Regions from separate parts of the Nitratireductor sp. L15S-10 genome, predicted to be linked through region 1. Evidence: predicted binding sites of a transcription regulator. Region 1 holds the regulator's gene; the other holds the start of a gene.

Region 1 (7,874 bases):
GCGTCGCCCTTCTTGATCGCATCGACCAGTTCCATGCCCGATTCGACCTCACCGATCACCGTGTATTGTCCGTTCAGGTGCTCCGCAGGCGCAAACATAATGAAAAACTGAGAATTGGCGGAATTTGGATCCTGAGACCGCGCCATTCCGACGGTGCCGCGCGTGAATGCTGCCTCAGAGAACTCCGCCGGCAAATTTGGCTTGTCCGAACCACCGGTACCGACGAGCCGGGCATCAAAGCCGTCCTCGACATCGCCGTACTGAACATCACCCGTCTGCGCCATGAACCCGTCGATCACCCGATGGAAAGCGACATTGTCATAGGCCCCTTCCTCGACAAGGGCCTTGACCTGCTCAACGTGCTTCGGCGCAAGATCTGGCCGCAATGCGATGGTCACCTCACCGTTCCTGAGCTTTAAAATCATCGTATTCTCCGGCTCGGCGGCTGAAGCCATGCCGAGGCCGGCAATAAGGGCACCGACCACGAGCGCAGACGAAGCGAGCTTGCGAAGCTGCATAAAACTCTCCTTTTGGTTTCAGGCGGGGAATTTGGCCTTAAGCGCTGCCAGTACCACGGAAGGCACGAATGGCGCGATGTCTCCACCCATGGAAGCGATCTGACGGACAAGTGTGGCGGTAATGGTGCGCACGGACGGGCTGGCCGGCAAAAAAACCGTTTGCAGGTCCGGCGCCATGGTCTCGTTCATGCCGGCCATTTGCATCTCGTAGTCCAGATCCGTGCCGTCGCGCAGACCGCGGATCATGATCGAGGCACCCTGTGTGCGCGCGGCGTCGATCACCAGTTTGTCAAACGCCACGACCTCGATCCGCCCGGCGTCTTGACCCAATTCGGCCACCGCAGAACGCTCAATCAGCGAAACGCGCTCTTCGTAGCTGAAAAGCGGCTTTTTGCCCGGATGAACGCCGATCCCGACGACCACTTTGTCGGCCACAGTCAACGCACCCTTGAGCACATCGAGGTGGCCGTTTGTGAGAGGGTCGAATGACCCCGCATAGAAAGCTGTTCGCTCGGTCATGGCGTGCTTGTATCCATCTTAGCAGGCGTTGGCAATTCGCCAATCGCGCCTCTTGGGCTCGGGCCAGAACCGCTTCGGCGGAAAAAGATGAACCACGCCTGAACGCCTCATTCAACAGCGGTTTGAACCAAATCGGCTAGTCAGGTCACCAATGCCTGCAGGGGCGCCGCGTTGAAGAATGAAACCAAATCGCGGCTCTCTACGTTAATAGACCAAAAGGAGACAAGCCATGCTGATCTTTACGCTCGCTGCCGCAATGACCGTCGCGATGCTGATTGCCACCGTCGTCGGTCTCCATGAAGAAGCCAGCCGCATCAAGCTGGAGAATCGCGTCCGCAGCTCTGCCAACCGTCGCTTTCATTAAACCCGGAGCGAGGCGGTGAAAAAGTCTGAGTTGGTACCGCAGCCGATCACTCTGCAGCACCATCTCCCTGTTCCGTAACCACTTCGCTCTCTACGGCTTCATCGCCTGTTGAAATTTCATCTTCGGTCTGCGTGTCCGAAATGCGCTCTACCGAAACCACCTTCTCGTCCTTTGCGGTATTGAAGATGGTAACACCCTTTGTGGCTCGGCTGGCAATACGTATTCCGTTCACCGGAACCCGGATAACCTGCCCGGCATTGGAAACCAGCATGATCTGATCGTCCTCCTCCACCGGGAATGCGGCAACCAAGGGGCCGATTTCATCGGTTTTGCTGACATCCGTGGCTCGAATGCCCTTGCCGCCTCGACCGGTCACCCTGAAATCATAACTTGAAGAACGTTTTCCGTAACCGAATTCGCTGACGGTCAAAACCATCTGTTCGCGAGCTTTCAGTTCCTCATAGCGTTCGGGCGAAAGGCTCTCTTCCTCTCCCAGTTCCTCATTGGTGAGAGCAACTTCTTCCTCATCCCCGTTCGCCTGCCTGCGTTCTGCCGCTGCCTGCTTCAGATAGGCGGCACGTGCGGCAGGGCTTGCTTCGACGTGGGAAAGTATCGCCATGGAGATTACGCGGTCGCCCTCTGCCAGATTGATGCCGCGCACGCCGATCGAATTGCGGCCTGCAAAGACGCGCACATCCGAGACACAGAAGCGGATGCACTGGCCCGAAGCTGCGGTCAGCAACACGTCATCATCCTCTGTACAGGTGTAGACACCGAGGATCTCGTCATTTGGATCGTCCAGCTTCATCGCAATCTTGCCGTTGCGATTGACCTGTACGAAATCTGAAAGCTTGTTGCGGCGCACCGTTCCCCGGGTGGTGGCGAACATGACGTCAAGCGCGCCCCAGCTTTCCTCGTCTTCAGGCAGCGGCATGATCGTCGTGATGCTTTCGCCCTCCTCCAGCGGCAGCATGTTGCGCAGAAACTTGCCGACGGATTGCGGCGTTCCGACCGGGAGGCGCCAGACCTTTTCCTTATAGACGATACCGCGCGAGGAGAAGAACAGAATGGGTGTGTGCGTGTTGGCGACAAACAGCCGCGTGACGAAATCCTCGTCCTTGGTCGACATGCCCGAACGGCCCTTGCCGCCCCGCGCCTGCGCCCGGTAGATCGATAGAGGCACGCGCTTGATATAACCTTTGCGGGTGACGGTGACCACCATGTCCTCGCGCTGGATCAGGTCCTCATCGTCGAGGTCTGCTCCACCTTCGGTGATTTCGGTCCGGCGAGGTGTGCCGAATTCGTCCCGTACGGCAATGAGTTCGTCTTTGACGATCTGCTGAATACGGGCGCGCGATGCCAGAATTTCCAGGTAATCGCTGATTTCTGCACCGATCTGGTTCAACTCGTCGGCGATTTCATCGCGACCGAGTGCTGTCAACCGCTGCAGACGCAGTTCGAGGATCGCGCGGGCCTGCTCCTCGGAAAGATTGTAGGTGCCATCCTCGTTGATCCGATGCCGCGGATCGTCGATCAGAAGGATCAGGGCTTCCACGTCAGCCGCGGGCCAACGACGCTCCATCAATTGCTCGCGCGCCGTCTGCGGATCCGGCGCATGGCGGATAAGCTTGATCACCTCGTCGATATTGGCGACAGCGATGGCAAGACCGACCAGCACATGCGCGCGGTCGCGCGCCTTGCGCAGCAGGTATTTGGTGCGGCGGCTGACGACGTCTTCACGGAAATGGACAAAGGCCTTCAAGAGATCGAGCAGGTTCATCTGCTCAGGCTTACCGCCATTCAGCGCAACCATGTTCGCACCGAATGAAGTTTGCAGCGGCGTGAACCGATAAAGCTGGTTCAGCACGACATCGGCAACTGCATCGCGCTTCAACTCGACCACGACCCGATAGCCCTGGCGGTCGCTCTCGTCACGGATATCGGAGATACCCTCGATGCGCTTGTCGCGCACCAGTTCAGCCATCTTCTCGATCATCGAGGCCTTGTTGACCTGATAGGGTATTTCCGAGATCACGATGGCTTCACGATCGTTGCGCGCCGGCTCGATGGCCACCTTGCCGCGCATCATGATGGAGCCGCGGCCGGTTTCATAGGCACTGCGGATTCCGGACCGTCCGAGGATAAGGCCCCCGGTGGGGAAATCCGGCCCCGGAATCAGCTCCTGCAGTTCAGGCAGACTGATCGCCGGATTGTCGATCATGGCCACGCAGCCATTGATGACTTCCGACAGATTGTGCGGCGGAATGTTGGTCGCCATGCCAACCGCGATGCCACCGGAACCATTGACCAGAAGGTTCGGATAACGGGCCGGAAGCACTTTGGGTTCACTGCCGGACCCGTCATAGGTGTCCTGGAAGTCGACCGTCTCCTTGTCGATATCCTCGAGAAGCTCGTGGGCGCCCTTTGTCAACCGGGACTCGGTATAGCGCATCGCCGCCGGCGGATCGCCATCGATGGAACCGAAATTGCCCTGACCGTCGATCAGTGGCAGGCGCATGGACCAATGCTGCGCCATGCGCACAAGCGCATCGTAGATCGCCGCATCTCCGTGAGGATGGTATTTACCCATCACATCGGCGACAGGACGTGCCGACTTCACATATTTGCGGTTCCAGTGATAGCCGCTTTCGTGCGAGGCGTAGAGAATGCGCCGGTGCACCGGTTTCAAACCGTCGCGCACATCCGGGAGTGCGCGGCTCACGATGACGCTCATCGCGTAATCGAGATAGGAGCGCTGCATCTCCTCGATGATGGAAATCGGCTCGATATCGTCGGGCTCGCCCGGTCCGGTCGGCGTTGTCTGGTCAGTCAAATCGGATCACACACAAAATAAGGAATCACTGACTTCTTATATATGAAACGCCATTGATTCTCCAATCGGAGCAGAGATTGGCGCAAAGGAAATCCAACGCAATTTCAGATGCATATGGCAGGTCTGTGAATGGAGGCACCGACAAATCGCCGCAGTCAGGCGCCTGGAGGTGGCAATCAGGGCTTTTCCGAACCCTCCTGGCTGGGCTAGACAGTCACAAGGGAGGACCCCATGTCAGGTTACGAGACCCTGTTCAACGCGTTCGTCACATTGCTCGTGACCGTGGACCCACCAGGTCTTGCGCCACTCTTTCTTGCGCTGACGGTCGGCATGAACCGTTCAGAGCGCAATCAGGTCGCCGTCCGCGCCGCAATCATCGGCTTCGCCGTTCTTGCGCTCTTCGGCGTGGCTGGCAGCGCCATACTTTCCGTTTTCGGCATCACACTTCCGGCGTTCCGCGTGGCCGGCGGTCTGCTTCTCTTCTTCATAGCGTTCGAGATGATTTTTGAACGCCGCCAGGAGCGCCACGAAAAAAGCGCCGAACGCGCCATCACCCGGGACATGATCCGAAATATTGCGGCATTTCCGCTGGCAATCCCCCTGATCGCCGGCCCCGGAGCGATTTCTGCCACCGTGCTTCTCTCCGGATCCTTCAGCGGCCTCACCGGAACCGCTACATTGCTGGCAATTCTTCTCACTACGATCGCCATTACCTACGCTGTGTTCACACTTGCAGAGCGCGTGGACCGCTTCCTCGGCGAGACAGGACGATCGATCCTGACAAGACTTCTGGGCGTGATACTTGCAGCTCTGGCCGTGCAGTTCGTCGCGGACGGCGCAAAGGCCCTGTTCCATGCGCCATAACGCAAGAAATCGAAAGAAAATGCCGGGAGTTGCGGAACACAACTGGAACATATAGAGTATGTTCTGGTTTTGTTTTTAACTGATTCTCGGTGGCTACCATGCTGACCCGCAAGCAGCACGAACTTCTCCTGTTCATTCATGAGCGCTTGAAGGAGACCGGAATTCCACCATCCTTCGACGAAATGAAGGAGGCGCTGGACCTTGCGTCCAAGTCGGGCATCCACCGGTTGATCACCGCCCTGGAGGAACGCGGCTTTATCCGCCGGCTTCCCAATCGGGCCCGTGCGCTCGAGGTGTTGCGCCTGCCCGATTCGATTGCGCCGGGCCTGAATGCCGGCGCACGCAGGTTTTCGCCGAGCGTCATTGAAGGCAGCCTCGGCAAAGCGCCACCATCCCAGCCCAAGCCGGCAGCCAGCAATGACGACTCGCTTGCCGGTGTCGTTTCGGTGCCGGTCATGGGGCGCATCGCTGCGGGTGTTCCGATCGATGCCATCCAGCACCAGACCCATTCCATCGCCGTCCCTCCGGACATGCTGAGCGGTGGCGACCACTATGCGCTGGAGGTCAAGGGCGATTCGATGATCGAGGCAGGCATCTTCGACGGCGACACCGTCATCATCCGCGAAACCCAGACTGCCAACCCCGGCGAGATCGTGGTTGCCCTTGTGGATCAGGAAGAAGCAACCCTGAAGCGCTTTCGGCGCAAGGGAGCGTCGATCGCCCTTGAGGCTGCCAATCCGGCATATGAAACACGGATATTCGGTCCTGACCGGGTGAAGGTTCAAGGGCGTCTGGTTGGCTTGATGCGCCGTTATTGACCTGCGGCGGAGAGGCATTTTTCCTCTCGCACATGGCTTCCTGAAACGTGAGTGTGGCCTGAAACTTGAATGTGGAAGGAAGCCCGGGGTGTTGCCGATGCCTGCAGGTCAGGACGGGTTTTCTCGAAACAGTTCCTGCAACACATTCGGCAGCGTTTCAGGCAGGTCTTCGGCGATCAGACCGCGCCCGAATGACCGACCGCATTCTGCGTGAATCCAGACGCCCGCGCATGCCGCTTCAAAAGCCGGCATCGCTTGAGCCATAAGGCTTGCGATTATTCCCGACAGTACATCGCCCGATCCGGCCGTTGCCAAGTGTGGCGTGGCGTTGACATTGATCGCCGCTCGCCCGTCGGGTGCCGCCACAATCGTATCAGGTCCCTTGAGCACAAGGGTCGCCCCGGATCGCACGGCCGCCTCCCGTGTTCGCTGCAGTTTCGAAGTTTCTGTTCCGTCGTGAAGATCGGGAAAAAGCCGGACGAATTCTCCCTCATGCGGGGTGAGAACAACCTTGCCGGCGGAAGCCCTGATCATGCCAAAAAACACATCCTGCATGCCGCCAAAGGCCGTGAGTGCGTCGGCATCGAAGACCAGTCCGCTTGCGTCATTCGCCTTGTCGAGAAGAGCGCGTGCGAAACTGCGCGTTCGTCCCCCTGTGCCGGCGCCTGGCCCGAGAACGGTCCCGGTGGGTCCCCGGTCGACAAAAAAGGCCCGCAACTCGCTTACGGTGTCGGCTTTGCGCAGCATGATCGACGTCAAATGCATCGCATGAACCGAAAGCGCGTTGGCGGGCGAAAGAACCGTTACGGCCCCTGCCCCTGTGCGCGCCGCTGCCCGCGCAGCAAGTCGCGCCGCCCCTGTCGAGGTGGCCCCGCCAGAAATCACGGCCACATGACCGCGCGAATATTTGTGAGCGCTGACGCGAAGTTTCGGCAAGGCTTCCCGCCACAAAGCAGGCTGGTTTTCCCAAAGTGCCTGACCAACAGTATCAAGCGCGCTGTCTGCAATGCCTATATCCGCAACAACGAGATCACCGCACATTTGCCGCCCCGGCACGAGCAGATGTCCGGGCTTTTTGCGAAAGAAGGTGACGGTCAGATCCGCCGACAAGGCCGCGCCAAGTGGCTTTCCTGTCAATCCGCAAACACCTGAGGGCAGATCGATGGCGACCACAGCAAGCCCGCTGCTGCTTACCTTTCCGATGATCCCGGCCTCCATTTCTTCCAGGGGACGCGTCAGACCTGCGCCGAACAACGCATCCACCACAAGCCACCCTCGACTGGCTTCGAAAGCCGCCAATGGCTCCGGTTTAACCGGACAATCCATAAGTGCGATCGCGGCATCGCTGCCCGAGGCCGGTTCGGCGTTGGCAAAAACGCGAACGCTCAGGCCTCGTTCTGTCAGGAGGCGCGCAACGACATAGCCGTCACCCCCATTGTTACCCGGGCCGCACAGGACGAGAAAGCCCTCCGCATCAGCATGACGAGCAAGGATTTCATCCACCACCGCCGCCCCCGCATTCTTCATGAGGCCATATCCGTCAAGCGCCCCCGCAGCGATCGCAGCGCGATCCACCCTGCGCATCTCTTCAGGCGTTAAAATCTCTAATTGCATCACATATTGCCGCTTTCTTCAGCGCATTGCATATTTTTTAAGCAGCCGCCAAACTGTACAGCGCACCGCATGTGTCCCTTGATGTTTTTCAGAGGCACAGCACGCGATGTTTCGCTGCCCGAAAACCCGTGTGATTATGCCTTTCGGGAGGCACAATGCAGCGATTGGCACGGATCGTGCAAGGCTCTGATCGGAGTTGGCATGTTTCGTGCCTTATTCGAACCGGAACAACAAGGGGCACGGGCTCACCGTTCCTGAACTCATTTGGAGGCCACCGAGGCATGAAAAAGGTCGAAGCGATCATCAAACCCTTCAAGCTCGACGAAGTGAAGGAAGCCCTTCAG
Region 2 (7,874 bases), 670 kb from region 1:
CTTCTGCAGGTGCTGGCAGACGGTCCGAAAGTGATGACCATGGGGCGCTGGCTGCCGCCCTTCGGCATATCCTTTACCGCGGACGCGCTCGGAGCATCGCTTGCCTTTGTGGCGACGCTGGTTGCCAGTGTGTGTGCTCTCTACGCGATGAAGGACATCGGCGCGACGGGTCGCCGCTACGGCTTTTATCCGTTTCTGATGCTATTGATGGCGGGCGTGGGAGGCTCGTTTCTGACCGGTGACATTTTCAACCTGTATGTCTGGTTCGAGGTGTTTCTGATCTCCTCCTTCGGTCTCCTGATCCTGGGGTCGACCGACCGTCAGCTCGACGGCGCAACCAAGTATGCCATTCTGAACCTGGTGGGGACGACGCTGTTTCTGACCGCGACCGCGTATCTTTACGGCACGTTTGGAACGCTCAACATGGCCGATATCGCCCGAAAGGCGGATGCCATGCGCGAGACAGGTCCGTTGATGACCCTCGCAGTCCTCTATTTGCTTGCCTTCGGCATGAAAGCGGCTGCGTTCCCGGTGAACTTCTGGCTGCCAGCCTCTTATCACACACCGCGCATCGTCACGGCGGCGCTGTTTGGCGGTGTGTTGACCAAGGTCGGAGTTTACGCGCTGCTGCGCGTTCTGGTGATGCTGTTTCCCGTTGAGCGGGCGGAGCTATCAGGTGTGATTGCCTGGGTGGCGGCGGGCACGATGGTGCTCGGGATTATGGGCGCTATTGCCCAGTCCGATATTCGCCGGGTGCTGGGGTTTGTGGTTATCTCTGGCGTTGGAGTGATGCTTGCAGGGCTCGCGCTGGGCACCGAGATCGGGCTGACGGGCACGATTCTTTATGCATTCCACTCCGTTCTCGCAATGACCGCGCTTTACCTTCTGGCCGGCGTCATCAAGGAGCTTGGTGGAAGCTACTCACTGCATGAGCTGGGTGGGCTTTACCGAGCCTATCCGGCGATGGGGGCCTTTGCGCTGGTTCTGATGCTTGCGGTGGCAGGACTGCCGCCGGCATCCGGGTTGTGGCCCAAAGTGCTGCTCGTGCGGGCTTCGCTCGAAGCAGGATGGCCCTGGCTCTCTTTTGCCATTTTGTTGACCGGCCTTCTCACCACGATCGCGCTCGGGCGTGTGTATATCCTTGCGATCTGGCGCAACGGCCCTTCCGGAGTTCCTGCCGATGCAGCCACGGGTGCCCCCGGATATGGCTACGCCTCAATGGCCTTGCTGTGTGTTCCGATCATACTGCTCGGCATTTACCCTGAACCATTTATCCGGGTGGCTGAAGCGGCTGCGGTCGGGCTCCTGGATGCATCAGGCTATATCGGTGCGGTCTTTCCTGCGGAGGCGGTGCAATGAGACTGTCCCTGATCAATATCATCCTGGCGCTGATCTGGACCGCGGTCAGCGGCTCTTTCACCCTGCCGAACTTTATTTTCGGCTTTCTCCTTGGGGCGGCAGCACTTTACCTGATCCGGGAACAGGTCGGATCTCTGGGATATTTCGCCCGCAGTATGCGGGTCATATCACTTGCCCTGCTGTTTCTCTACGAACTGGTACTTTCTGCCTGGCGGGTTGCGCTTCTTGTTTTGTCGCCGAGGATGAACCTTCGGCCCGGCATTTTCGCGTATCCTCTCAAGGTGGATCGGGACTTCGAGATCACGCTTTTGGCAAATCTGATCACGCTGACGCCGGGGACCCTGTCCGTCGACGTTTCGGAAGATCGCCGCTTTCTTTACGTTCATGCGATCGATTGCTCGGATCCGGAACAACTGCGCCGCGACATTGCCGAAGGCTTCGAACGCAAGATCATGGAGGCGTTTCGATGAGCGCCAGCGAAGAATTTCTCGTTTTTGCCGAGTTCATAGCGCTCGCGCTGTTGAGCCTGTCTTTCCTGCTGACTGTCATACGCGTCCTTGTGGGGCCGAGCCTGCCCGACCGGGTTCTCGCCCTTGATATGCTGGTAACCATTGCAATCGGCTTCATTGCGGTCATTGGCATTCGCACGGGCTTCACGCTTTATCTCGACATCGCCATCGCCCTCGGCCTTGTCGGCTTTCTGGCGACAGTTGCTTTTGCCCGCTTCGTTCTCAGTCGACGTTATGAACAGGAGTTCGTGAAGCGCGACACGCTCGGCATCTACGGCGACAAGGAGCAGTGATGGACGACGTGTTCAACATACTCACAGGCCTTCTTGTCATCATCGGTGCAGCTTTCACCCTGATCGCTGCGATCGGCATTCTGAGGCTCCCTGACCTCTATACGCGCATGCATGCCGCCTCGAAGGCCGGGACGCTCGGATCGGGGCTTATGCTTGTCGCGCTGGCAATATTTGCGCAGGATCAGGCGATCGTCACCCGGGCATTGGCGGCGGTGGTGTTCTTTCTCCTGACGGCGCCGATTTCCGCCCACCTTCTGGCGAAGGCGGCCTATGCCGCAGGCTACAGGCTCTGGGGGCGTTCGGTGCATGACGATATGGCGTCTCCCGAGCGTGTGGCCCCAGACGTTATCGGCGGAAAAAGTAATAAAGAAGATTAGATAGACTATTTTCTTCTATACTTCATATTCCTCGCGCTGCTTCGTGTATTCCCTGCCAATCTGTCGCACCACAGACAATTCCTTGTCGTGGCTGCATTGACGGCGGCGCATACGCATTCGTTCTTTTTTGAACGATAGAGCCGGGCGCGTTAAAAACGCTAAGGTCGGCTTAGTTGAGTACCGAGATTAATTTTAAGCTGATCTGATTTTTGGAATGAAATACGATTTTTTGAGATGTGATAAACAATCAGCCGCAGGTATCTGGTAGTATTAATTTGAAATTGTGAGTTGACCGGTCGAACGAAAAAAACGATATGATTGCTGCCTTCTCGGGAATCGGCAAAAAAATGCCTGTAGAATAGGGATTCCTATAGACACCTCATCACTGGCGGCATGAGGTTGTGGATTTGAATAGACGTTGGGGCAAGGTAACGAAATGAACGAAGATTCTGTAAAAAACGACGATACTCTTATTGAACTGACCGCAGACGTTGTTGCTGCTTATGTCAGCAACAATCCTGTTCCTGCATCGGAACTTTCCAACTTGATTTCAGACGTTCATGCAGCGCTCGGCCGTGTATGTGGCACTCCAGAAACACCGCCTGCTGAAAAGCAGAAACCGGCCGTGAATCCGAAGCGCTCTGTACACGAAGACTATATCATCTGTCTCGAGGACGGAAAGAAGTTCAAATCGCTGAAGCGTCACCTGATGACGCATTACGGCATGACGCCTGAACAGTATCGGGAAAAGTGGGGGCTTGACGCCAATTACCCGATGGTGGCTCCGAGCTATGCCGTGGCGCGTTCGAAACTGGCCAAGCAAATGGGTTTAGGACGCAAGCGCAAGGAAAAGTAGCATTTGGCTGGCGCCAGGCGCCAGCGCGATGTTTCCGTGTTCAGGCGGCGCTTCCGGCGCCGCTTTTTTTGTGCGTTCGGCGATCGTCTCAGGGGAGCAGGTCAGAGGCTCCGCGTGATGGTGCCCATTCATGGACGAAAGGAGGGGCCGGACCGCGTTGTCGCAGTCAATCGCTTGAATGCCTGGCTCAGGGCTATGTGGCGATTGAGGTCGTAGCTCCAATGGTTACGGACCCCTTTCAGGCGCTCTCTCTCGATCAACCGTTTCAGGCGACGAAGCACGTTGTCGCGCTCGGGGCCGGAGCTGTTTTGCGCCTCCTCAAGATCCAGCCCACCGACTAGGAAAAGTGCGGCCGTCTGCCGCGCGTCTTCATACCGTTTCCGCTTGGCCTGGAGGAAGGCGATGCTCTCCATCTTTACCGTAGTCATGCTCAACCCTTCATGTCGTGAGCGATAACTATGAAGCGCGCAGTGGGAGCGGGGATAAACCAACAGGGGAAATTCGTGCGGAATTTTGTTTTAATAATAATTTCAGTAGTTTAAGGAGTTTCTGGCTTTTATCTGTTCGTAATTTGTTCCCGCATATGCGTGTGTGAGGTATAAGAATTTATTCCTCTTTCCTGTGAAGGGATAAAGTCTGTGCTTTCAAACGCTGCCAAATCGACGGAACAAGAAGACGGGCGAGTTAAAACGCCTGAAGATCAATCACCGGTAACGCTGCACCGCCGTCTCAGTCCGATTCCCGAGGAGCGCGTCGGGGACGTTTGTGAATGTGTTCTCGACATTGTTGGCGCACTGTTCAATGTGAGCGGGCGCGAACTGCGCGAAACGCGCCGTTCATCGACAAGCGTAACGCGGGTGCGCCAGATCGGAATGTATGCCGCACATGTGGTTCTCGGGCTCAACATGAGTGAAGTCGGACGCGGGTTCGGTCGTGACAGAACCACCGTCCAGTATGCGTGTCATATTATTGAGGACATGCGTGACGACGAGGAGTTTGACCGGATCGTTTTGATGACGGAGCGCATCACTGCGGCTGCGTTCCGCAACACGGAGCTGCGCTGACATGGCTGTTTACAAAGAAGAGTTGCGCCATGCGCGCGAGCGTAGCCGCTGTCTGCGATTTCTGCAGAAGGGAGAGGCGTGGTTGCAACCCGGCGCAAAGGAGGGGAGCATGCTTCTCGACGGAGGGGAGCGGGGAACGGTCTCCATATCGCTTGGCGTTTTGAAGGCGCTGGAGAAAGACGATCTCGTGTGCCTGCGCGAAGACAAGGCTGCCGTGACGGCTGCTGGCATCGCCAGTGCGCGTCGATTGGCTGCGAAGCGGGAACCTTTTGCAAGCCAGCATCGGGAGATAGAGCGCAGGGTCATAAAGCAGGGCGCCGAGAAGACGATCATTGCCGCGACGCTGAGCGAATCTCCTCTGGCGCAGCTTGCGAACCGGCGCACCCGTAATGGTGAACCGTTCCTGACGATCGCGGAGTTCGACGCCGGTGAGAAACTGCGTGCCGATTACACACGCGCACAGATCATGCCACGCCTGAGTGCCAACTGGATGGCGTCAGTAACGGGAAGGAAACGCGGCAACGGGGCCGGAGGTGGCGTTGAGCTTACGGAGGCCGCAGTGGGCGCGCGTCAGCGTGTCGACCGGGCGCTTGAGGCCGTCGGACCGGAGCTGGCGGGTGTGCTGGTGGATATATGTTGTTTCCTGAAGGGATTCGAGCAGGTGGAAATCGAGCGGGGCTGGCCCGTGCGCTCGGCCAAGGTGGTGCTCAAGACCGCACTGGGCGCGCTGGCCCGCCATTATGAGCCCCCTGCTCGCAAGAAGCGCGAAACGCACAGGCCGATTCTGCACTGGGGCGCGCAGAATTTTCGGCCGAAGCTCGCCTGAACAATTTGCTGATTGCCTGAAAACGGGCAATCAGCCTGCTGCGGGTGCCACCTCTGTGGCTTCTTTTTTTATGCGCTGAACCATCGAACGCAATCCATTGGCGCGTTGCGGTGTGAGATGTTCGTCAAGGCCGAGTTTGGCCATCACGTCTTCGGCATCAATTTTCAGGATCTCGCTGGCGCGCCTGCCTGAAAACAAAAGGAGCATGATGGCGACGAGACCCCGCACGATATGGGCGTCCGAATCGCCTTTGAAGGTGAGGACGGGGTCGTTGCCTTCTCCACGTTCCGTATATAGCCACACCTGGCTGACACAGCCACGCACCCGGTGTGCCTCGTCGCGCGCGGCTTCCGGATAGGAAGGCAGATTGTTGCCAAGGTCGATGATATATCGGTAGCGTTCTTCCCAATCGTCGAGGAAGGCGAAATCGTCATAAAGGGTGTCAATCGTAGTGCTCATTGGGCCGGATATAGTGATTGGCCGGCCATTCGTCACGGAAAACCTTTGATTGCCCCAAAATGTCGAGGGATCTATTGATCGGCAGGGCGCTCTGGAACACTTCCGGTTGTTAAAGGTGCCGATGCAGCGCTGGCGGCGGCCTCGGGCGGAGTGTCCGTCGGCTCTTCGAGCATTTCATATGCAAAACGGGCACTTTCACGGGCCCGGGCCCCGATCGTCTGAAGTGCGGCGCGCCCGGTTGCACAGACTTCGGGCTTTCGCTCGCAGATGCCAACCATGTCTGTAATGGCTTCGCGGGCCGCGCCCAGTGCCTGCAGGGCGCCGACCTGTGGCGTCTCCGCGCTGTCCTGGCTGCCTGTTCCCCCAATAGGCAACAGTAGCAGCACCAGCGAAAGCCAGAAGATCGAGCGGATTATAAAGCCCATGACGTCCAGTCCCGTTTTGCCCCGAAGGATGTCCCTGGCGGGCACAATGTCATGCCTCCGCCAAGAAGCTCTTGAGAATTCTCCTAAAATTGAAAGCAAACTTTTTAAAAGTTCGGAAATGTCCGCCTTTGAAGCAAAGCCGTTTCAAACCCGCGGAAACATCGTTACGCTTTGTTTGGCATCTAATGATCTGAGGCAATTGTCTTTTTTCCGGGGCACGGCCTGTTTAAAGGATTTTCGGGCTTGCTGTTTTGGCGGCTATTTTGTTCAGCGCGCGTTAACCATGACGGCATTCACCACGCTTTGATGGGTCGATTTCTCTCATTTTTGCGCTTGCCGCCGGCCCTTTGACGCCTGCGTTTATCCTTTCCTTAAACGCTCGATGCGAGTTTCGTCAGGAACAAGAACCCGCCGAACGGACAAAGCAAGAGCGCGTCGAGTTGAGTTCACGAGTAGCATCATATCAAGAATGGCTGGCAGCCCTTTCAGCCGCTTGCGAAAGGCTGATCCACCCCAGTGTTGAAGACGGGGTGGAGCGTTCGCGCCAATTGCGGCTTGCCGTCGTGCTTCTGACGGCCCCCTTCCTGTTTGCGGGCGCGGCCGCGCTGCTTCTCGCCGGCACTCTGGGTTTCGCTCCGACGCTGGCGCTCGCCAGCGCCGGCTTTGCGGTGAGCTGGCTGGCCGCAGCCGGCCTGTTTGCAAGCGGGCGCCGTGAAATGATCGAAGCGCTCGCGCTTGTTCTTGGAATTACCGCCATCAGCGCGGTGATTGTTCTTTCCGGTGGTTTTGCGTCTCCGATGACAGCCCTGATAGCGGGGCTTGCAGCAGAAAGTTTCTGGATTGCACGGACGCGTCGCGCTCTTTTGGCGGGTGGTCTCGCCGGTGTGGTTTCTCTCGGACTGGCCGCTCTTGGCGGGGTTTTGGGTATTCATTTTTCTGCATCGCTGCCGCTCGCCGTGCTCTGGCTGATCCCGCTGGCTTATGTGGCCACGCTCGCCCTGCGCTTCGGGACGTCGCAGGCGGAGCAAATGAGCAATTCCGCATCCTCGAAAAGCGTGGGCATAGAAACGATGATGAGCGCGCTGGTGCTGCGCCTTGAGGGCACCGGTGATGTGGTGGATGCGTCCCATCAGGCCGAGGGGGTCTTGAATGTCCGGTCCGACATCCTTCTGGGGACAGGGTTTTTCGAGCGTATTCATGTGGGTGACCGCGTGGCTTATCTGTGCGCGGTCTCTGAAGTGAGTGGTGGTGCCGACCGGCGAACGATCAGTATCCGACTGCGCATGCCTGCGGAAGAAGATGGGGTTCGCGCATCCGGTTATCGTCAGTTCGGCGTAGAGCTTCTGAAACTGGAAGATGCTGCGCAGGTCGTGGCGATCGTGCGCGACGAAAGCGAGCGGGCCGCACTGGAGCACGACCTGGCGCGCGCACGGGAAGAGGCACGTGTCGCAAAGGTCGAGAGCAAACGAATGCTGGCAGCTGTCAGCCATGAGCTTCGCACGCCGCTGAATGCAATTCTCGGCTTTTCCGACACGCTTCAGACGGAGATTTTCGGACGCTTCTCCAATGATCGGCAGCGCGAATATGTGCGGCTCATTCACGAGGCTGGCGAACATCTGCTCTCGGTGGTGAACTCCACGCTGGAAATCTCCAAGCTGGAGGCAGGCACCTACACGCTTCACCCGGAGGCGTTCAGTTTCTCGGAT

What was found. Region 1 encodes LexA, which represses DNA repair genes until DNA is damaged. Its sites were predicted from a motif close to TGTTCNNNNTGTGTTCNG; they were not measured.
Region 2: the regulator LexA is predicted to act here: its motif matches at 3,956-3,973, upstream of P2W41_RS13180 (cytoplasmic protein).

The regions. Positions count from the first base shown of each region.
Region 1 covers NZ_CP120674.1:2,075,440-2,083,313, reverse strand. The annotation lists gene P2W41_RS09980 (peptidylprolyl isomerase) at 1-455, opposite strand, end outside; gene coaD (pantetheine-phosphate adenylyltransferase) at 537-1,037, opposite strand; gene P2W41_RS09970 (hypothetical protein) at 1,267-1,401, shown strand; gene gyrA (DNA gyrase subunit A) at 1,448-4,234, opposite strand; gene P2W41_RS09960 (MarC family protein) at 4,466-5,098, shown strand; gene lexA (transcriptional repressor LexA) at 5,197-5,916, shown strand; gene P2W41_RS09950 (NAD(P)H-hydrate dehydratase) at 6,025-7,530, opposite strand; gene P2W41_RS09945 (P-II family nitrogen regulator) at 7,812-7,874, shown strand, end outside.
Region 2 covers NZ_CP120674.1:2,741,513-2,749,386, reverse strand. The annotation lists gene P2W41_RS13205 (Na+/H+ antiporter subunit D) at 1-1,359, shown strand, start outside; gene P2W41_RS13200 (Na+/H+ antiporter subunit E) at 1,356-1,829, shown strand; gene P2W41_RS13195 (cation:proton antiporter) at 1,826-2,161, shown strand; gene mnhG (monovalent cation/H(+) antiporter subunit G) at 2,161-2,538, shown strand; gene P2W41_RS13185 (MucR family transcriptional regulator) at 2,975-3,394, shown strand; gene P2W41_RS13180 (cytoplasmic protein) at 3,523-3,822, opposite strand; gene P2W41_RS13175 (helix-turn-helix domain-containing protein) at 4,198-4,458, shown strand; gene P2W41_RS13170 (DUF6456 domain-containing protein) at 4,460-5,284, shown strand; gene P2W41_RS13165 (SufE family protein) at 5,315-5,743, opposite strand; gene P2W41_RS13160 (DUF5330 domain-containing protein) at 5,815-6,168, opposite strand; gene P2W41_RS13155 (hypothetical protein) at 6,287-6,475, shown strand; gene P2W41_RS13150 (ATP-binding protein) at 6,699-7,874, shown strand, end outside.